4 regions of the Bradyrhizobium sp. CCBAU 51753 genome follow, and region 1 is predicted to be linked to each of the others. Evidence: riboswitches for the same ligand, from Rfam matches in the RefSeq annotation. Region 1 holds a riboswitch; each other region holds the start of a gene.
The links. Region 1 has a riboswitch for cobalamin ahead of XH93_RS03225 (TonB-dependent receptor). Riboswitches for the same ligand answer to the same signal wherever they lie in the genome.
Positions count from the first base shown of each region.

Region 1 (5,236 bases):
GTCAAGACGTCGGTCGGCACCGCAAGCCGCGGCATCTGGTTCGTGCGCGACGCCAGCGATCTCAATCTCGCGCTCTATGACCTGGAGTCGGCCGGGGATTTCGCCGGCGAGGTGCTGGTGCAGGACCTGATCACCGGCACCACCGAGAAGGCCCAGTCGGTGTTCTGCCGCGGCACGCTGGTCGGTTTTCACGCCTATCGGCAGATCGCAGCCGGCGTCGGCGGCGGCGAGGCAATCAAGGAGAGCGTCAGCCGGCCCGCGATCCGCAACTATCTCGAGACCATCGGCGCGCATCTCGGCTGGCACGGGGCGCTGTCGGTCGATGTCATGATGCCGCTCGACAGCGCAACCCCGCTGTTGATCGACTGCAATCCGCGGCTGGTCGAGCCGGGCAACGCGCACCGCGCCGGCACCGATCTGGTCGATCTGTTGCTGCGGGTCTCGCTCGACGAGACGCCGGCCCCGCTGGCCGAGAGCCGCGCCGGCGTGCGCACCCATCTGGCGATGCAGGCGCTGCTCGGCAGCGCGTCGCGCGACGGCACGCGGCGCGACATCATCCGCGAATGCGGCCGCATTGCCGCGGGCGAAGGCCCGTATCGGGGCAGCACCGAAGAGTTGACGCCGATGCGGCTCGATTGGCCCAGCGCCGTGCCGCTGGCGATAACCGCCGCGCTGATGCTGATCTCGCCGCAGCTCGCCGCGTCGCTCGCCCGCGGCGGCTTTGGCGCCCATCTGCTCGATCGCGCCAGCATCGCAGCGATCGAGAGCGAGGGGTTTTGCTGACTCTTCCCCTCGTCTCTTCGATCCGTCATCCCCGCGCAAAGGCTTCGCCTTTGTCGCTGGAGGTGCGAGCCCTTGCGAGCCTCGAAGGATGAATCGGCCCGGCTGGTGGCCGTCGACCCTTCGAGGGCCGCTGAAGAAGCGGCCACCTCCAGCGACAACGGCGAAGCCGTTGCGCGGGGGTGACGGGATGGTTTGCCCAACTTGCTCGGTGTCATCACCCGCGCAGGCGGGTGATCCAGTATTCCAGAGGCCGTGGTGAATGAACCGAGAGGCCGCGGCGTACTGGATCGCCCGGTCCATGTGCGCAATTGCGCACAGGCCGGGCGATGACAGGTGTAGGTGAGGACAAAGCTTCACACCCTCTCAGGGTGACGGAGGGCAGCGTAGGTCTCTCAACGCGTCGTCCCGAGGGCCTTTGCGTGATTTCGGAATATTGGAAGGTTACCGGTGAGTTGCCCGACGTGTCAAGTGGCCTGGCCGAGCGCCGCCGCCGGCTACTTTGCATGGGGTTGTTTTTCGGCATTTTGGCAGAAGCGCCCCTGCGGCGGCGACGTCCCGGGCAAGCCAACCGGTCGGCGCGAAGCGCGCCGTCCGGTGACTGGACCCCGTGGTCATGGATTCCTGCCTTCGCAGGGAACGCTTGGAAACATCAGGGCCTACAACGGCTCGTCATCATTGCCGTAGCGGTCGAGCTTCGGCGTCGCGATGTCGCCGTCCTCGTAATACTCGTCGTCCTGCGGCGGCGGTGGCGGCGGCGTTTTCGCTTTGTCGTCGGGCTTGGGGCTGCCCGTACTCTTCTTTCCGGCTTTGCCCATGTGTCTTCCTGCGCGAGTTCGGTCGATTACCGAAAGTCTACTCCAGGCGTCGTCGGGTGAGCAAAGCGGCTCGTGAAGAGCGAAGGCGGGCTACAACGGCTCGTCATCATTGCCGTAATGGTCGAGCTTCGGCGTCGCGATGTCGCCGTCCTCGTAACACTCGTCATCCTCCGGCGGCGGTGGCGGCGGCGTCTTCGCTGCGTCGTCGGGCTTGGCACCGCCCGTACTCTTTCCGGGTTTGCCCATGATTCCCCCTGCGAGGGTCAGATCGATGGTGCAATTCTACCCCAGTTCCCGGGCGCTTGTAATGGAAAGAGCGACACGGCGGGGTCACATCCAGCCGCGCCGCGGGGCTCAAAAGGTCGCACCTGCCCGTACCATGTAGGTCCGGCCGGGCAACGGATAGGCCGAGAAGCGGCCGGCCGTGAACGAGCTCGCGATCGCGTAGTCGTAGTACAGCGCGTTGAACAGATTGTTCGCGCTGACCGACCAGAAGAAGCGGTCGTATTGCCCGCTGAGCTTGATGTCGGCGGTGGCGTTGCCGGGGATGCGGCTCTGGGTGTTGGCCTGGTCGTTGTCCATGACGCGCGAGCTCCAGGCGCGCAGCGTGGCGTCGAACACCAGGTAGTTCTGCAGGATATTCCAGGTCACGCCGAGATTGCCGGTCGTGCGCGACACCAGCGGCACGTCGTTGCCGGCGAAGGCGCCCTCGCGGAACACGGCGCGGGTATAGGCCATGCCGCCGCGCAAGGTCACGGTATCGCTGACCTTGAGCGATGCACTGGTCTCCGAGCCGTAGCGGCGGGTCGGATCGAGATTGACGTTGAAGAACACCGTCGGGAGGAAATGGATCTCGTTCTGCAGATCCATCACGTAAGCGCTGGTCTGTACCTGAAACTGGTTGGTCTTGACGCGGAAGCCGACTTCGCCGTCCTCCGAGGTCTGGGTCTTGAGCCTGAAATTCTGCGCCAGCGCCATGAAGGTCAGCGGATCGAACGCCGGGCCCGACGCGACGCGCTCGTCGACATCAGGCGTGCGGAATGCGCGCGCGGCGCGGCCGAACACCGAGAACGTATCGGTGATGCGGTGCTCGATGCCGAGATGCAGCGCGTATTGCGTCTCGTCGCTGTCGAGCGGCGTCGCCTGCGCATCGAACGCGAACGGCGCATTCGGGTCATAGCGGTCGCGCGCCGAAAGGTGGGTGTTCTGCACCCGTGCGCCATACGAAAAATCAGTCGTCGGCAGCACGCCGATGGTGTGCTGCCAATAGCCGGCCACGGACTGCTGCTCGAGATTGTAGATGTGGGTGGGGTCGACGCCCTGGAAGGCGCCGCGCGCCTGGCGGAACGTCGTGTCGTAATAATCGATACCGGTCAGGATCGTCGACGGCATGCCCAGCATGATGGTCTTGACGCTGAGCCGTGGCGTCAGCGACGAGGTGTCGAGCGCCGCGTCGTTGTAGGTCGAGGCGAAGCTGATGGTCGGCACCGTGCCGAAGAACGCGCTCTGGGTGTCGCGCTGCCGCCAGCCGCCGTCGACGATCAGGTCGACGCCGTTGATCAGGGTCTTGGTGAAGCCGGTGGTGACGCTCGCGGTCTGCTGGTTGGCGTGGTCGAACGGCGTGGCGGCGCCGCGCCGATCGGTGGCGAGCTCATTGAGCCCGATCGACGGATCGACCAGCCGGCCGCCGGGCAGGCCGAGCTTCTGGTCGCTGCCGGTGACGGTCAGGAACGCGGTGAAATCAGGCGTGGTGTAGTTGACGTTGCCGACCGCGTTGCGCTGGTCGAGCGCATTGTTGACGCGATAGCCGTCGGACTTGATGCCGTTGCCATAGAACGAGGTCGACCACGGCCCCGCATTCAGCGCGGCGGACACCGCGGCCATCCGGGTGTTGAACGAGCCGACACCGCCTTCGGTGCGGATCGTCGCCGGCGGGCCACCGACGCCGGTCTTGGTGATGATGTTGACGACGCCGCCGACCGCGTTGTCGCCATAGAGCACGGCGCCGCTGTTGCCGCGGGTGATCTCGATGCGCTCGATCGAATCGATCGGGATGGTGGTGAGGTCGAAGCCGGCCTTGTCGATGTCGTTGAGGCGGCGTCCGTTGAGCAGGAACAGCGTGTTGTCGGAGGCGAACGCGCCGAAGCCGCGCAGGTCGACCGCGGTCTTGGCGCCGTTCGGGCCGCCATAGAGCGATTGCAGCTGCACGCCCGGCACCTGCGCCAGAATCTCCGGCAGTGATTGCGTCGGCGAATGCGCGATGTCGTCGGCGGTGATCACGGTGGAGGAGGCGCCGACGATGCCGGCGAACTGCCGGCCGCCGCCGCCACTGCCGGTCCCCGATGCCGTGCCTGACGACGCCGTGTTCGATCCGGGTCCGGTGCCCGTATTACTGGACTGTGAACTGCCTGGTGCGCGGCGGCGCGGGGCAGGCGTTTCATCGGTGGTCGGCTTGGCGCGGGTGACGTTCTGCTCGCCCGGCTTGGTGACCTCGATCGGAGGGAGCTCTCCGGCGACAGCGACCTGCTGCGCCCGCGCCGCGGCGGTGAAGAGCGCCGGCGCAAGCATTGTCATCGCGAGCAGAAGCGCGCGACGCGGCCGGATGGAAGGGAAGGAGAACATAGGCGAGGCCTCGGAATGACGGCAGTGGCACGTCACCGCGACCCAGTCTCACCATCGTGCTGGAAGCCTCAGGTGAAGCCAATGCCTGTACTCCCCGACCGACATCGTCGCGTGTGACCACGGTTGACGGCAGGTCTCCTGGCTCGCGGGTCGTTACCCTTCGTCGCCTTCCCAGGACCGAGATTCCCAGTGGCCTGTGACGAAGGATTCACCGCCTACAGTTGCGGGGGCAGCCGCGGCCTGGAGGAAGTTTCCTCGTACCGCATTCCCTTTTTATCCCACTAAGGAACCGTCCCGGTCATCTAGGGTTCGGCAGGGCGCCAGAGTCAATCCCGGCGGAAACGGGGCCGGCGTCCGGCGGCCACGGTTTTTGCCGTGTGTCGCTTGTCTGCCACGGCGATCGCTGTAAGAGCATGGATACGATGAGCGTGCAGGATTTTGCTTTTGCGGCCGAGGTCGCGGCGCGGCGCCGGTGGGGCGCGGCCGCGGCGTTGGCCGCGCTCGTGGTGCTGTTGACGCTGCTCTCGCTCGGCACCGGGCCGGTGCGGCTGTCGCCGCTCAGCGTGACCGAGGCGCTGTTCGGCGGCGGCAGCGACGTCGCGCAGGTGATCGTGCGCGAGATCCGTCTGCCGCGCACTATCCTGGCGGTTGCGATCGGCGGCATTTTGGGATTGTCGGGCGCGGCGCTCCAGGGGCTGCTGCGCAACCCGCTGGCCTCGCCGTCGCTGTTCGGCGCGCCGCAATCGGCGGCATTCGGCGCGGTGCTGGTGATCGCGCTCGGGCTTGCCGACGTGCGTTCCTATGCGCTGCCGGTGGTGGCGATCATCGCCGCGTTCGGCTCGGTGTTCGCGCTGCTTGCGATCGCCGGCCGCAATGCCGGGCTGTTGATCCTGATCCTCGCCGGGCTCGCGATCTCGAGCTTCGCGGGCGCCGCCACCGCGCTGGTGATGAACCTCTCCAGCAATCCGTTCGTGGTGCTCGAGATCGCGTTCTGGCTGCTCGGCTCGCTGGAGGAC
Region 1 covers NZ_CP030037.1:708,843-714,078, forward strand. The annotation lists gene XH93_RS03210 (hypothetical protein) at 1-783, shown strand, start outside; gene XH93_RS03215 (hypothetical protein) at 1,440-1,598, opposite strand; gene XH93_RS03220 (hypothetical protein) at 1,689-1,844, opposite strand; gene XH93_RS03225 (TonB-dependent receptor) at 1,953-4,166, opposite strand; cobalamin riboswitch at 4,331-4,529, opposite strand; gene XH93_RS03230 (iron ABC transporter permease) at 4,643-5,236, shown strand, end outside.

Region 2 (5,236 bases), 1.9 Mb from region 1:
CGGATCGCGAGCGCAATTTGACGACAGACCTCACCTCGAGGAATATCATCGCGAACAAACGACCAGTTCAAGATCGTCACTGGTCCGGTCAACATCGCCTTCATCGGCTTCTTGGTTAGTGATTGCGCGTACCGCCACCAACCCACGGTGATCGGCTTCGGCCGTGAGACATCGCCAAACAAGATCGGCGGCCGGACACAGCGCGAGCCATAGGATTGTACCCAGCCGTTTTTGGTAAATGCGAAGCCGGCGAGTTGTTCGCCGAAGTACTGCACCATGTCATTGCGCTCGAACTCACCGTGCACGAGCACGTCCAGGCCAATGTCCTCCTGCCAACGTACGGCGCGCGCCGTCTCTTCCTTGAGGAACCTGTCGTATTGGCCGTCGCTCATCGCGCCTCGCGCGTGTGCTGCGCGAGCATTACGGACCTCTGCAGTCTGCGGAAACGATCCGATCGTGGTGGTAGGAAACGCCGGTAGTTTGAAGCGCTTGCGTTGGATCTCGGCACGGCTGGCAAATGCACTGGCGCGCCGACGCGTGGTCTGGTTGATCGCTCTCATCCGGACGGCGACACTGGCATCTCGGATCTTTGGCGAGGTCCCACGGTTTGTGGTGACGCGCTCCGATTCCGCAAGAACGTCCGAAACCTTCTGATCACCTGCGAGAGCCCGCGCCAAGGTCGCAAGCTCGCGAATCTTCTGAACCGAGAATGCAAGCCAACTCTTGACGTCTGACGCGAGCTCCGTCTCGAGTTCAACGTCGACCGGCACGTGAAGCAGCGAACAGGATGGGGCGATTTGTATGCAATCCTTGCCGAGCTTCGCGATAGCGGGATCGAGCCGCTGGCGCAGTGCCGACAAATTCGTCCGCCACACATTGCGGCCGTCTATCGCGCCGAGTGACACGACCTGGTCACTTCGCCCGGCGGTAATGATCTGGTCCAATAACGCTGGCGCCCGAACCAGATCGATGTGGAGCCCGGCGACAGGTAGGCGCAAGGCGGTGGGAAGATTGTCGCCGAGGTCGCCGAAATAGCTGGCGACCATGATCTTGATGGCCGGCCCTTCCTTGACGAGCCGGTCATAGGCATGTAGCAGGGATTTTTTTTCCCCCTCATCCAGATCGAGAACCAGGCATGGCTCGTCGAACTGAACCCAATTTGCCCCGCGTTTGGTCAATTCCTGCAGAACCTCGATATAGACCGGTATCAGGTCATCCAATAGTGACAGGGGCTGGAACGCAGGATCAGCACTCTTGCCCAGCTTTAGGAATGTGACCGGGCCGATCAGGACAGGGCGAGTCTGAAAGCCGAGGGACTTGGCTTCCTCATACTCCTCGATAGGCTTGCGAGAGGACAGCCTGAAAGTCTGTCCGCGGTGAAATTCCGGGACCATGTAGTGGTAGTTGGTGTCGAACCACTTGGTCATCTCCTGCGCGGGCGCGCCATCGCCGCGAGATCCGTATCCGCAACTCGCGCTCCGGCTGTCGTATTGTGAACCGCGTGCCATGGCGAAATACGTCTTGAGGGAAACGGGCTCGGCTTTCGAGGCGTAGACTTCCGGAATGGCGCCGACCATGACACTGGTGTCGAGCACCTGGTCGTACAGCGAGAAGTCGTTCGACGGAATGACGGTTACGCCGAGGGACTTCTGGCGCGCCCAGTTGGCGGCACGTAGGCCGGCTGCGTCCTCGAGCAACTGCTGTTCGCTGATTCTTCCGGCCCAATAGCTTTCGAGCGCGAGTTTGAGCTCGCGTCTTGGACCGATGCGCGGCATTCCGAGCGTGGCAACCGGAAGTGAGAGAAGAGACATAGCGCTAACCCCATGTTGGGGGCAAAGGCCATGGCGGACGCAGGCAGGAGAAGTCGCCCGAGCGACGGCTGCTTGGCGCACCACCGGGACACCCCGCCCGTGGATGAACATATTGTCGGGGCAGGTCTCCTGGCTCGCGGGTCATTGCCGCTGTCCGGCCTTCCCGAAGCCGCGCCGGCTTCAGTGACTCTGTTGGACAGTGGCTCGCCGCTCACAGTTGCGGGGGCAGCGCCGGCATTGGCACCGGCTTCCCTCTTGGCTCCGGATCAAACGGAAACCGGAGAACCTCGACGACTTGGATTATCGGCAAGAGAACTCGGCCGTCAACCTCTCAAATTGGTGCTGCGACCTCTCTTACGCGAATGACGCTCCACAGCCACGCTTGATCGCGACGTGGAAGCCACTCTCCAGTCATAGCATATCGGAATGACCATCTCGGAGGCGCCTTGGCGTCGGGCGGCGTGTCAGATCTGTGGAAGAGACGAATGCGGCCTGCACGATGAAGATCACGCCGCCGGGCAGGACGCTTTTCATGCGGCCCGGCTTTCGAACGGTTCATAGAGCACGCTTCGATGCATCCTTGCTTCTCCACCAATAACCATGGATCAGTGTCGGATAGGCGCAAAAGATATGCGCTAAATCCAGCAGCATGCTCAGCGAACATGTTGATTTGCGACCAGCCAATCCTGGTAGGCGTCACGCCGACGTTTTTGGTGATACTGGCCAAAGCAAGCATATTCAATCACCACAACGGAAAAGAGAGCCTCGCAATGAAAATGGCTGTTTGGAGTGTCCCCGACGTCTTTGCTGCTGCCGTCTTTACGATCGGTCTGTTCGACTGGGTCGCAAGACCATTTATGGGTCGCCCCGTCAGACAGATGCTCTCGAAAGTTTGAGTAGTTCAAGCCGAAGCTAGCAAGACCTGAGGCTTTGCTCTCGCCGGTCGACCCGACTGCGTGGAAGCGCAGGCCCTCTAATGTTGACTGCAGTGACGAGCAGGCAGACGACAGGCCGATAACGTTGCGCGGGCGCGGAATGCCACCGTCTCGTCCGCCTGCTCGATTCGTGAAGTTCCTTGCACGTCGATTCCAAATCGCTCGCCGCTGAAGGGCGGCTTCGCGTCGTTGTGGGCCGCAAAGTGCCAAGCACAACAGGCTGGGGCGCCCTCGGCGTTCGTAGCAGCGGCAACGACTCCGGACCACACGGATCGATGGCGGCATACCTGCTCCCATTGGTCGTCAAGACTCCGGCAGCAAGGCATTCGCCCCGCGCCATCGAAGATTCTGTGCGTGACAAGAATCATTCACGGAAGTCGCGGCAAATAGGCTGAATGGCAACATTTAAAACGTACCTGGGTCGGGAAGTCGACAAAGACGGCACAAATCCGGTGCGAACTTCCGGCTATTGCCTGGCACGAACAATGCAAGTCCTCAGCATGTCCAGGCTTCTCCTCCTGGGCAGGTCCAGCATTGCAAATTGAGGCTTTGGCTGACCACTGAAGTTAGCGGCGCGTGACAACGAGGGTCGGCGCCTGCTCGCGCGGGACATCGGCAGGCGCCCGCGTCACGTTGCCGCTAACTTCTTGCAATCGCGCATAGCACGTTCAGGAGGACGTCCCGCTTTGGAATTGACGTGTGGAGATAACCAGATGAGCCGGCAGCGATGAAGAAAATGTCTGGAAGGCGCATGCTTTGGCTCTGTATCGGTCGGTCGCTGATCTGCCTGGCCGGGCTGGCGGCGACGAGCAACAATGTTCGCGCCAACGACCACGCGCTTGTCGAAAGGGTCAAGTCAACGTGGCGCGCGCAAGATGGTGAAACTATAGAACAAATCATTTCCAAGGTCTCGAAGGTGGCTCACTTTGTGCCTCGATGGTGGGGAGTCGCTGAAGGAACTGACCGAACAGAATATGTTTATCTTTCATGGACCAGGCGCGCGGACAATAGATCAGACGAACAGTATGCTATCACCTGGAAGATCGCGACCGACGGGACGATTAAACTTGCGTCGACATATGCAAAGCCGATTGAATTGGGCTGGTGCGCCTTGGCGCTCTCGCTGATCGCCAGTGAAGTCACAGATGGAGAAACGGACGCAAATCTTCACTTTCTGCATGATCCGGCCAACTTCAACTTCGTGACGACTGCGCAAGGCAAGCTCGGCAATCTTCTGCGGCACGGCCGCTGCCATATCATTGAACCCGTTGCAGTGGATTACGTGTCGAAACCGAATGACAAGCCGAACGAGAAGGATGACCGGTGGCGCGTTCTGCTTTTGGTGAACTGCAAGATCCCAGGGCCCCATTATTTTACCCACAACGGCGTCATCACTTTCGAGAAGAGCGAGGGACAAGATTGGGAGCCGCAATCTTTCTTTGCCAAGCGTATCGCGGCCTTTCCTCCAGGCTCCTGGTTCGATCGGATAGAGCCAAGTGAACGGGAAGCAATAGAGGGGGCGCGAAAGGCCTCGGCCAATGGTCGCACCGAGCAAGATCGCAGCGCAGCTCCTGGACGCTGAGCGCCTCCGAATAGCAGCAAAGTACACGCGCTCGGAAGCGCTGACTTGTCCTGTTACGTCTTTGCGACAGACCGCGAGCCCCTCGCAGCTCGTCATAGGGCAGCAACGTTGCTCTCGGCCCATTGCGAAGCATCGATGCGATGACCAGGCAACGGCGTGCCAGCTTACGAGAGCCGGTTTAGCCCTGCCCGCTCACATGCAGCGAGCGGACGCCGATCTGCGACGCGGCCAGCTCTGGATCCATTCTTCAGGGGCAATTGGCGTAGCGATGCTTGCGGTCCACACTCTGACCAGGCGCGCGCGCAGCGCATCGCTTCAACGGACAATGGCACCCGCAGGAGAGTGACGCCGCAGGCGGCACGCGGAACCGAGTGCAACGACGAGACCGGATAAAAGGGTACCCGGGAACGGGGCAGTGATAGCGACGCCGGCAGACTTCATGGCGGCGGGCCCCTTTCCCGAGTACCCCCGGCGAGGAGCTCTGCAGCCGTGCTGCGATGGATCGACCGCAGAATTGAGACGGAGGATCTAGATTTCCTCACGCGCATTCGTTTGCGCGTCGTAGATCCTGATCTGAAGCATGGGAAAGCGCTTCTTTAGCTCTTCCCCACCCGCCCGGGCGCCGTCTCTCGTTACAAATTCGGCTTTCAGCCGGCCGTCCACTTCAAGCCCGTAACAAGAGATCGGCAGTTCACGGCTGACTGCAACCATTTCATTCCCATTGTGTAGTGACGTGCTTGAGAACGATGTGTAGCGTGAGTCGCCCAAACCGCACCAGAGCAAGCTGCCTGAGTGCGATAATGCATGTTGTGGATTGATGCCTCGCACGGAGTCCGGAATGGGAATTCGTCCAAACAGGGCGGCACATGCACGATCAAGCCATCGGCTCGACATAGCTGCCGTTCCAA
Region 2 covers NZ_CP030037.1:2,629,143-2,634,378, reverse strand. The annotation lists gene metE (5-methyltetrahydropteroyltriglutamate--homocysteine S-methyltransferase) at 1-1,811, opposite strand, end outside; cobalamin riboswitch at 1,913-2,116, opposite strand; gene XH93_RS11745 (hypothetical protein) at 2,474-2,707, shown strand; gene XH93_RS11740 (nodulate formation efficiency C protein) at 3,474-4,328, shown strand; gene XH93_RS11735 (hypothetical protein) at 4,857-5,039, opposite strand.
Region 2: it holds a riboswitch for cobalamin, as region 1 does, so the genes downstream of both, metE (5-methyltetrahydropteroyltriglutamate--homocysteine S-methyltransferase) here and XH93_RS03225 (TonB-dependent receptor) in region 1, are expected to answer to the same signal.

Region 3 (5,236 bases), 3.0 Mb from region 1:
TTCCTCCGCGAGCTTGACGCCCTGCGCATGCGCCGACGGCGTCGGCACCGCGCGCGGATCGACCGCAAACAGATTGCGGCCGGTCGGCAGCACGTCGCTGCGTCCGCGATACGGCGAGCCCGACGGTCCGGGCGCGACGCGCTTGCCGGCGAGCGCGTTGCGCAGCGCGTCCCGCTCCGCCTCGCCGCAGGCGCCACGGCCGAACACATGCAGGCCATCGCCGAACTGGCTTTCCTTGAGATCGCAGACGAAGCGGTCGATCTGCGGGATCGCCTCCGCTGATGAGACCGAGGCCGCGAGCCCCAGATCGTCCTCGAGACCGGCGACGCGCGCTTCCTCGCGGATATCGGCGATCAAGCGCTGCCGCCGCGCCGGATCGAGCCCGTCGGCAGTCGAATATTCGTCGAGCAGCTGTTCGAGCCGGCGCAGGCGCTCCGGCAACGCGGCCGCCGCAAGCGGCGGCGGCAGATGACCGATCGTCACCGCGCCGGTCCGCCGCTTGGCCTGCGCCGCCTCGCCGGGATCGTTGACGATGAAGGGATAGATCACCGGCAGGTCGCCGATCAGCGCTTCCGGCCAGCACGCGGGCGACAGCGCGACGGATTTTCCGGGCAGCCATTCCAGCGTGCCATGCGCGCCCATATGCACCAGCGCATCGACGCCCTGCTGGCGGAGCCAGAGGTAGAACGCGACATAGGCATGGCGCGGCGTGCGCGCGAGATCGTGATAGTCGGCGTCGCGATGACCGACCTCGCCGCGTTCCGGCTGCACGGCGATGATGCTTTTGCCGGACCGGATCGCGGCGAAATGAAACGCGCCGTCACGGCAATCGGGATCGTCCTCCGGCGCGGCCCAGGCGCGCGCCAGATCATCCTGCAGCGCTTGCGGAAGACGGGACAGCGCCGCGCGATAGTCGGCGACGCTCCATGCCAGCTTCTCGCGCAGCAGCACGTCGCCCAGCGCCGGTGCCGGCGTGAGATCGTAGCCCGCTGCGGCAAGATCGGACAGCAGTGCATCGACCGAGGCGAGCGCGTCGAGGCCGACGGCATGCGCGATCTGATGCGGACGTCCCGGATAGTTCGAGAGCACGATCGCGAGTTGCTTGTCATGTGCCGGTTTGCCGGCGAGCCGGTGCCAGGCCGTCACGCGCGCAATCGCGGCGGCGACGCGCTCGCCGTCCGGCCGATGCGCCAAATGCGAGAATTGCAGGTCAGGATCGCGCTCCGCGGCTGACTTGAAGCTGACGACGCCCGCGAACAGCCGGCCGTCGACCTCCGGCAACACGACATGCATCGCGAGGTCGCCGGGTGAAAGCCCGCGCAGCGACTCCGCCCAATTCTCGCGCCGTGCGGTCGACAAGGCGACCTGGAACACTGGGCACGTCATGCCGTCGAACGGCGTCGTGCCGTCGTCACCGATCGCGGAGAACGCCGTCGCATTGACGATCGCGGCTGGCGGGCCTTGCGCGAACTGCGCGCGCAGCCAGTCCGCGACGCCGGCGGCCTTCAGTGAGGCAACGAACACGCCATAGGCGTCAAAGCCCTTCCGCCGCAACGCCGCGATCAGCGCATCGACCGGCGCCATGTCGCCGGCTGCCAGATACGAACGATAGAAGGTGACGATCGCGCGCGGCCGGTCATCGGCATCTGGCAGCGTCCGGATCGGACCGCGTTGCGGATCGTAGAACCCGATCTCCGCCAGGTCGATCTCGCCGACGACAGGCCCGGCATAGAGTCCGGAGGCCAGCGCCAGCTGCGCGATCACCGCCTGCGCCGCGACCGGGCCGCCCTTGTCGCACAGCGCCTTCAGCCGCCGCAGCGTCGAGACCGGCAGTGTCGAAAATTCATCCAGCCGCAGATCGTCGCGGCCGTCGGCCGGCAGCACCACCAGCGCGATGTTGCGTTCCTTCGCCAGCCGATGCAGCGCCGCCAGCCCATACGGCCAATACGGTTCACCGCCGATCAGGCGCACCAAAATGCCGCGCGCCTGCGACAGCGTTCGCTCGATATAGGTGTCGACCGAGAGCGGGTGGCGCAGCTCCGCGAGATTGGCGAGCCGCAGCGACGGCAATGACGCGCGGCCGCGCCGCCAGCCGGCCGCAAATGCCGCAAGGTCGCTGTCGGAAAACGAGAGCACCACGAGATCGGCCGGATCCTGGCCGAGGTCCCTTGGCGTCGCGGTCTCTTCGAGGCCGCGGCTCTCGCGGAAGATGACGTGCATCAGACACCCAGCCGCGCCCTGATGGCTGCTTCATCGATATCGCCGTGTTCACCGATCATGACGAGCTTTGATTGCCGCACCCGCGCACCCCACGGCATATCGAACTGGTGCCGCACCCGTTCGCCGACCGACTGCACCAGGAGCCGCATCGGCTTGCCCGCGACCGCGATATAACCCTTGGCGCGCAGCACGTTCTGCTCGCGCGCCAGCCCCTTGATCGACGCCACCAGCGCCTCGACGTCGGCGATTTCGGGCAGGTCGATCACCACCGAATTGAAGTCATTGTGCTCGTGCTCGTCCTCGCCGTCGTGATGCGACGGGCGCGATGCGAGGTCATCCTCCGCCGCCGCCGCGAGGCCCAGGATCACGCGGGCATCGATCGCGCCCTCGACCACCGGCAGCATCGGCACCTCGCGCGGCATTTCCGCGGTGATCGCCTCCTTGGCGGCCCTGATCCCTTCGGCCCCGGCGAGATCCGCCTTGGTCAGCAGCACGATATCGGCGCAGGCGATCTGGTCCTCGAACACTTCCGACAGCGGCGTCTCGTGATCGAGATTGGCGTCGGCCGCGCGCTGCGCATCGACCGCAGCCGGATCGGGCGCAAAGCGGCCGGCGGCAACGGCCTCGGCATCGGCCAGCGCGATCACGCCGTCGACCGTGATGCGCGAACGAATCTCGGGCCAGTCGAATGCTTTGAGCAGCGGCTTTGGCAGCGCGAGGCCCGATGTTTCGATCACGATGTGATCCGGCTTCACCGGGCGCGCCAAAAGCTGCTCCATCGCCGGGATGAAATCGTCGGCGACGGTGCAGCAGATGCAGCCATTGGCGAGCTCGACGATGTTCTCGGCCGGACAATCGGCATCGGCGCAGGATTTCAGAATCTCGCCGTCGACGCCTTCGCTGCCGAATTCGTTGACCAGCACCGCCAGCTTCTTGCCGTTGGCGTTCCTGATCAGATGCTGGATCAGCGTGGTCTTGCCCGATCCGAGAAAGCCGGTGACGACGGTGACCGGAATTTTGGTGAGCGCGTTCATTCTGCGGCCTCGGGTAGGACGACGGGCGGGATGCGGGCGAGCGATTGCTTGCGAAAGATTTCCGGGCGGCTGCGCCACGGCACGATGCCGTCGGGCGCCGCCGCATAGGCGGCGCTGCCTGCGATCACATCCTGTGCATTTTCCGCGGACAGCCGACCATAGACATAGGACCAACGGCCGGGCGCGCTGAGCGCGACCGAGCAGCCCTGGCTGCAGGCCGACAGGCATTCGACGGGAACCAGATTGACGCCGTCGGGCACGCCGGCGTCGAGCAGCGCGGCATGCAGCCGCGCACCGGGCGGGATTTCACCTTCGGCCAGCGTCTGCCCGGCGCGGCAGGTGATGCAGACATGCAGTGTAACGCTCATCGCCCATCCCAGATTGGCAGCGGGGGCGATGAGGCAACCGAACCGACGATGAACAAGGTTCGTTCCCCGTCGCGGAACACCCCGTCCGCCGGTTCTCACATCACTGCGCTGGCAGGTCTCCCGGCTTGCGGAGCAGGATTTTGTCCTTTGATCCCCGCCTTCCCGATTCCGTCAGGGAATCAGTGGCTTTGGGAATCTCTCCGGTCACGGTCGCGGGGGCGGCTGCGCTTCGGGCTTTCGCCCTATCGCATTCCCTCTTCGCCTGTCGTAGGACAGGAACCAACGCGGGCCCACCATTCGTCCACGGCTCCAACTTGTCAAGCCAAAGGAACGTCATGACTTCCGATGCAAACACCACTGAGGACGAAGCCGCGGACGCCGGCTCGTCGCAGGAGGCGCGGCATGCCGCCAGGATGGCGAAGAAGAAGGTCGCCCGTGACAAGATCATGGCGACCAAGAGCGGCGAAAAAGGCCTGATCATCGTTCATACCGGCGCCGGCAAAGGAAAATCGTCCTCGGCGTTCGGCATGATCGTGCGCTGCGTGGCGCACGGTTTCCCCTGCGCCGTGGTGCAGTTCATCAAGGGCGCCTGGGATACCGGCGAGCGCCGCCTGCTCACCGGACATTTCGGCGATCTCTGCCAATTCCACGCCATGGGCGAAGGTTTTACCTGGGAGACGCAGGATCGCGCCCGCGACATCTCGGCGGCGCAGGCCGGTTGGGAAAAGGCCAAGGAGCTGATCGCGGATCCGAGCTTGCGCATGGTGGTGCTCGACGAGATCAACATCGCGCTGCGCTACGATTATCTCGCGATCGCCGACGTCGTCGAATTTTTGACCACGTCAAAACCGCCGATGACCCATGTCGTGCTCACCGGGCGTAACGCCAAGGACGAGTTGATCGAGATCGCCGACCTCGTCACCGAGATGACGCTGGTCAAGCATCCGTTCCGCTCCGGCATCAAGGCCCAGCCGGGCGTCGAGTTCTGACTGAGATCGCCATGGCGCGCGCATTGATGATCCAGGGTGCCGGCTCGGACGTGGGCAAGTCGCTCATCGTCGCGGGCCTGGCGCGCGCCGCCAAACGCCGCGGCTTGCGCGTGCTGCCGTTCAAGCCGCAGAACATGTCGAACAACGCGGCCGTCACCGTCGACGGCGGCGAGATCGGCCGCGCCCAGGCGCTGCAGGCGCTCGCCGCCGGCGTCGCGCCGCACACCGACATGAACCCGGTGCTGCTGAAGCCGGAGAGCGATGTCGGCGCCCAGATCATCGTGCAGGGCAAGCGCGTCGCTACCGCCCGCGCGCGCGAATATGCCGCCATCAAGCCGACATTGATGGGCGCGGTGCTGGAGAGTTTTGCACGGCTGAAGGCGCGCGCCGATCTGGTGCTGGTCGAGGGCGCCGGCAGCCCGGCCGAGGTCAATCTGCGCAAGGCAGACATCGCCAATATGGGCTTTGCCCGCAAGGCCGACGTGCCGGTGGTGCTGGTCGGCGACATCGACCGCGGCGGCGTGATCGCGCAGCTGGTCGGCATCAAGACGGTGATCGACCCTGAAGACGCCGCGATGATCCAGGGCTTTGTCATCAACAAATTCCGCGGCGATCCCACGCTGTT
Region 3 covers NZ_CP030037.1:3,685,419-3,690,654, reverse strand. The annotation lists gene cobN (cobaltochelatase subunit CobN) at 1-2,220, opposite strand, end outside; gene cobW (cobalamin biosynthesis protein CobW) at 2,220-3,254, opposite strand; gene XH93_RS16265 (DUF1636 domain-containing protein) at 3,251-3,622, opposite strand; cobalamin riboswitch at 3,715-3,921, opposite strand; gene cobO (cob(I)yrinic acid a,c-diamide adenosyltransferase) at 3,958-4,611, shown strand; gene XH93_RS16255 (cobyric acid synthase) at 4,623-5,236, shown strand, end outside.
Region 3: it holds a riboswitch for cobalamin, as region 1 does, so the genes downstream of both, XH93_RS16265 (DUF1636 domain-containing protein) here and XH93_RS03225 (TonB-dependent receptor) in region 1, are expected to answer to the same signal.

Region 4 (5,236 bases), 1.3 Mb from region 1:
TCAGATAGAGCGGCCGCAGCGGATCGAAGCGCGCCGTGACCGACCATTGGTCGCGCGTCACCGTGTCGAGCAGTTGCGGCTGCACCGCTTGCGGGTGATGCCGGGCAATCGCCAGCGCCTGCTCCGGCGTGATGCGGTCGATGATGCTGCCGTCGACCGCTGAGATGGTGACCGCCGCGCCCTCCCATCCGGTCACGCGGTAGACCGGACTATCGTCCATCATCGACAGCCGCAGGTCGCGCGGATAACGCTCCATGCCTGCGATCGCCATGGCGCGATCGGGCGTGATCTGCACCGTGCTCCAGAGAATCGCAGGGAGCGCCGCAAGGCGCTCGCCGTCGGTGAGGCGAGGAAACGCCACATACATCATGACGAGGCCGGAGATGAACCACATCGCGAACAGCAGGCATGTCGCGATGCCGATCCAGCGATGGATGACGTAGAGCCATCGCCGTCCCCGCCGGATCAGTTTGCTGCGCATAGTCAGAACTTCACGTTGAGTGAGAGTTCGGCGGTGCGCGGCATGCCGAGCAGCCACTGCCCGGTGCCGTTCGAAGTCACTGCATAAATCTGGTCGAGCAGATTGTAGACCCGGAACGCCACCGTGGTGCGGTCATCCGGCTTCCACCTGATGCCGCCATTGACGACGTTGTAGCCGGGCCGCAGCTGGGTGTTGGCGAGGTCGGAGTACATCGCGCCGACCATCTGCACGCCGCCATAGACCGACCAGTTCGGCGCGAAATCCCAGGTCAGCCAGATGTTGGCGACCTGCTGCGGCACGTTGACCGGGACGTTGCCATTGAAGCTGACGATCTTGCCGCCGACCAGCTGGCTGTTGTTGTCGTATTTTGCGCGCAGCACCGCCAGATTGGCATCGATGCGCCAGCCATAGTCCAGCGCCAGCCCGATCGTTCCTTCGACACCGCGGGATGATTGCTGGCCGACCTGCAACGCGAGGCCGCTGGGATTGGCGGGATCGGGAATCGTCAGCCCGGTCTTGACGATCTCGTAGGCCGCCAGCGTCCACTCGCCCCGGCCGCCCCAGAACGACTGCTTGATGCCGACTTCGGTCTGTTTGCCGGTGGCAAGCTGGAAGGTCTTTTGCGTGGTCGACAGCGAGATCAGATTGCCGACCGGATCGGCGCCGACCGCATACTGGCCGTAGAAGGCGAGGTTCTTGATCGGCTCATAGACCACGCCGGCGCGCCAGCTGGTGCCCGACAACGTGGTTTCAAAACTGTTCGCCGGCGTCTTGTAGTCGGTACGGTCGACATCGGGGCGGTCGTACCTGACGCCGGTCACCAGCGACAATTGATCGGTCAGCTTCAGCCGGTCTTCGGCAAACAGCGCGTATTGATTGACCATCGAATTGAAGCCCGGCGTGGTCGCCGTCGTCGTTGCGAAGAACGATCCGGGATCGAACACGTATGGGTTCACCGACGACGCGCCGCCAAACGGCGAGTTGTTGGTGTGGAAGAACTCGATGTGATTGACGTCGAATCCGGCAACGAACTGGTTGGCAAGGCCGAAGACGCGACCACTGAACGTTGCGTCCATCCGGTTGCCGGACTGTTTCTGGTCGTGGAGGATCTCGATATAGCTGGTGCGATCGATCAGCTGGGTCTTCGGATTGAAGGTGTAGTTCTCGATGTCGCGCCAGTGCCGCTGGCTGTTGAGATAATACAGCGTGTTGTTGATCCTGATGCCGTCGGCGACATCCCACTCGGTCTTGAACCGGGTCCAGCTGTCCCGGTAGCGGATGGTGCTGTCCAGCGCGTTGTAGTTCTTGAAGCGGAGCGTATCGAGGATGGTGCCGCCGACCAGCGGCGTGCCGAAATAGCGCGACGGGCTGCGGTCGCCATAGTCCTCCGACAGCGTGAAGGCGAGATTCTCCGAGGCCTGCACCCGCACCGCGGCGGAGACCACCCCGTTCGAGCTCTTGTCGCGATCGACAAAACCGTCCGACATGTTGCCGGTGGCGTTGATGCGGTAGGACACATTGGGATTGATCGGGCCGGTGCTGTCGACCGAGAGCCGCTTCGTCATGTTGCTGTCGAGCGACACCGCGGCTTCGTTGTACGGCGTATTGAGCGGCTTCTTCGGGATCACGTTGATGACGCCGCCGATCGCGCCCTCGCCGTACAGCACCGAGGCCGGGCCGCGCAGCACCTCGATGCGCTCGGTCGACCAGGTGTCGTAGGGGAACGTCAGGGTGCCGGAGCCGATATAGAAGCGGGTGCCGTCATACAGCGTCATCACCGAATTGCTGCCGGCGAAGCCGCGGGTGCTGAACGACAGCCCGCCATTGCCGGGCGCCGGCGTTGCGGTGAAGCCGGCCGCATTCTGGGTGACGGCGTCGGTCACATTATGCTGGCCGCGCTCCTCGATGGTTTGCGATCGGATGATCTCGACGCTGCCCGGCGTCTGCAGCGGCGTCAGGTTGAGACGGCTGCCGGTGCCGCCCGGCGTGTTGGCGTTGAGGGTCGGAGATGGCGCGCCCGATCCGGACGAAGCGACAGGTTGCGACAAGCCAGTGGCGGCCGCGGCGGGCGCCGCAGGTCGTGGCCGGGGCCGCGCAGCGGTGGTGGCGCCGTTGCGCTCGGCGCGCTTCGGCTTGGCGGCGGCGGGCGGCGACACCTCGACCGGATCGAGCACGGTGGTTGATCGGGCGGTCTGCGCGAGCGCTTCGGCCGGCAACAACAGTGATGACAGGGAGCAAATGAAGCCGAGGCGCGACCTGAGCGCGACGGAGGCGGGGGACGACATGAACGGACTCGCGGGTAACGTGGCACGTCACCGCGAACGCGGACACCGCATCACCCCAAGGGACACCCAAGGTAATACGCCGATCCCCACCAGGACGCCCCGCCCGATGTGCTCGCGTGTGACCACGACTGACGGCAGGTCTCCTGGCTCGCGGGTCGTCGCCTGTCGCCGCCTTCCCGGGCCTGACGGACCAGTGGCAAATTGACGAGAGGCTCGCCGCCTACAGTTGCGGGGACAGCCGCGGCATTGGGATGTCACCCGCACCGCATTCCCTTTTGATCCCCCGAAGGAGAACCGTCGGGCGGAACGATAGGTGCCGGCTCCGGGGGTGTCAATTCGACGTGAATGTCACACGCATCGTTTGCGAGATGGTGCGGCGGAAGCGACACAGCGCTAGCGGTGTCTGACGCACAGACTGTTTGCCCCGTCATCCCCGCGCAAAGGCTTCGCCTTTGCGCGGGGGTGACGGATAACTCACGCAGCGCTGAGACTGTTGCCCCGTCATCCTGAGGAGCGGCCACTTGGCCGCGTCTCGAAGGATGCACGGCCCGGCCGGTGGCCGTCGACCCTTCGAGACGCGCGCAAGAGCGCGCTCCTCCAGCGACAAAGGCGAAGCCTTTGCGCGGGGGTGACGGAAAACTTATGCTTCATGTCATCCCGCTTCAACACATCCTTGCATCACCGCATCGATCTCGGCGCGCGACAGCGCGCCCATCTCGGCGATGAAGACGATGCGTGTTCGCGGCACGCCGGGCGTGGGCGCGCCGCCGGCCGCCAAGGTCGCGCGTCCGCCGGCGAGTTGAAACACCGTCAGCCGCCCGGGCTGCTCGACCGTCTCGAACAGGCCCTTTGCCCGCGCGAGCTTTGGCGCCAACCGGCCGATCGCCTGCTGCAGCCGCGGCAGCACGATGCGCCGGTCCGACGTCCAGCTCAGCGTCTCGAACCGATCCGCCGCCGGGCGGCGCGGTGTCACGTCGCGCGGCTCCGGCATGCGGTCCGGGTCGATCGGGAACAGCAGCGCGGCGGGTACCTCGCCGTGATCGGCGTCGACCACCACGGCCGCCGGACGCTGTGCGCGGATCGCCTCACGCGTCGCCGCGCGCGCGCCAGGGTCCGCGAGGTCCACCTTGCTCAACGCCACCACATCGGCCGCGCGGAGCTGCGAGCGCAGCAGCGCGTCGTTCAATGCGGCCGGAGGCTGCGTGGCATCGACCACGCACAGCACCGTCTCCAGCGGCGCCTCCTTCCAGATCACCGGATCCATCAAATTGCGCACGATGTCGGAAGGATCGGCGATGCCGCTGGTCTCGATCACGATGAACTCCGGGCGCGGGTCGCGCCGCAGCAGCGTGGCCAGCGTGCGGATCAGATCGCCTTCCAGCGTGCAGCAGATGCAGCCATTGCTCAGGCTGACCACGCCATCGCTGCTACCTGCGATCAGCTCGGCATCGATGTTGATGGCGCCGAAATCGTTGACCACGGCAGCGATGCGCCGGCCCTCGGCGTGCGCCAGGAGATGGTTGACGACCGTGGTCTTGCCCGCCCCGAGAAAGCCCGCGACCAGCAGGATCGGGACCGGCAGGACTTGGGCTTGCACGTCAGCCCCCAGTGATGGGCCGGCGCACCGGGCGGCCCGGCCGCGCCGCGACATCGAGCACGCCATCGTTGATCAACGGCTGGCCGCTGACCACGAGATGGCGCACGCCCTCCGCCGGACGGTTCATCGCCGAAAAGGTGGCGCGGTCGCTCAAGGTCTCGTAGTCGAACACCACGACGTCGGCATCGGCGCCGGCCTGCAGCCGGCCCTTCGCGCGCATCGCCGGCGTGCTCGCCGAGAGAATTTCGGCCGGGATCAGCGCGCATTTGCGGATGCCCTCGAGCAGCGAGACTTTTCTGCGCTCGCGCACCCATTCGCGGATGAAGCGGGTGAAGCAGCCCGCCGAGCGCGGATGCGACGTGGCATCGTCAGGCAGCGGCCAGGCATCGCCGCTGTACGGCTTGCCGTTCGACAGCGTCCACGGCATCGCGTCGGAGGCGATGGCGCCGCCGGGATACAGCACCGCCATGTCGAGCAGGTCGCGGTGATGCGCGTTGTTCTCGATATCGAGCACGTGCCACAGCACCAACGCGGACGGGTCTTCGGCCTGCGCCGCCAGCAGCTCCTCGCGGCTGCCGAAGCGGTGTCCGTCGGTGACGCGCTGCACCGACTCGTAGCCGAGGCCGTTGCGCTCCTCGAATTTTGGATCGCTGAAGAAGGTCGCCGCCAGCACTGTCGAGCCGGTGCCATACGGATAGGCCTCCACCGTGATCGGCAGGCCCTGCGCCTGCGCCTTGGCGATCAACCCCACACAGCGCTCGATATCGGTCTTGCTCGACGAATTGAAATGGCAGATGTGCATATGCGCGCCGGTGGCGCCGGCATAGCCGATCAGCCGGATATAGGCTTCGGCGGCGCTCTCGGGGTCGATGC
Region 4 covers NZ_CP030037.1:8,505,858-8,511,093, forward strand. The annotation lists gene XH93_RS39115 (PepSY domain-containing protein) at 1-481, opposite strand, end outside; gene XH93_RS39120 (TonB-dependent siderophore receptor) at 484-2,766, opposite strand; cobalamin riboswitch at 2,882-3,080, opposite strand; gene XH93_RS39125 (GTP-binding protein) at 3,419-4,348, opposite strand; gene XH93_RS39130 (amidohydrolase family protein) at 4,365-5,236, opposite strand, start outside.
Region 4: it holds a riboswitch for cobalamin, as region 1 does, so the genes downstream of both, XH93_RS39120 (TonB-dependent siderophore receptor) here and XH93_RS03225 (TonB-dependent receptor) in region 1, are expected to answer to the same signal.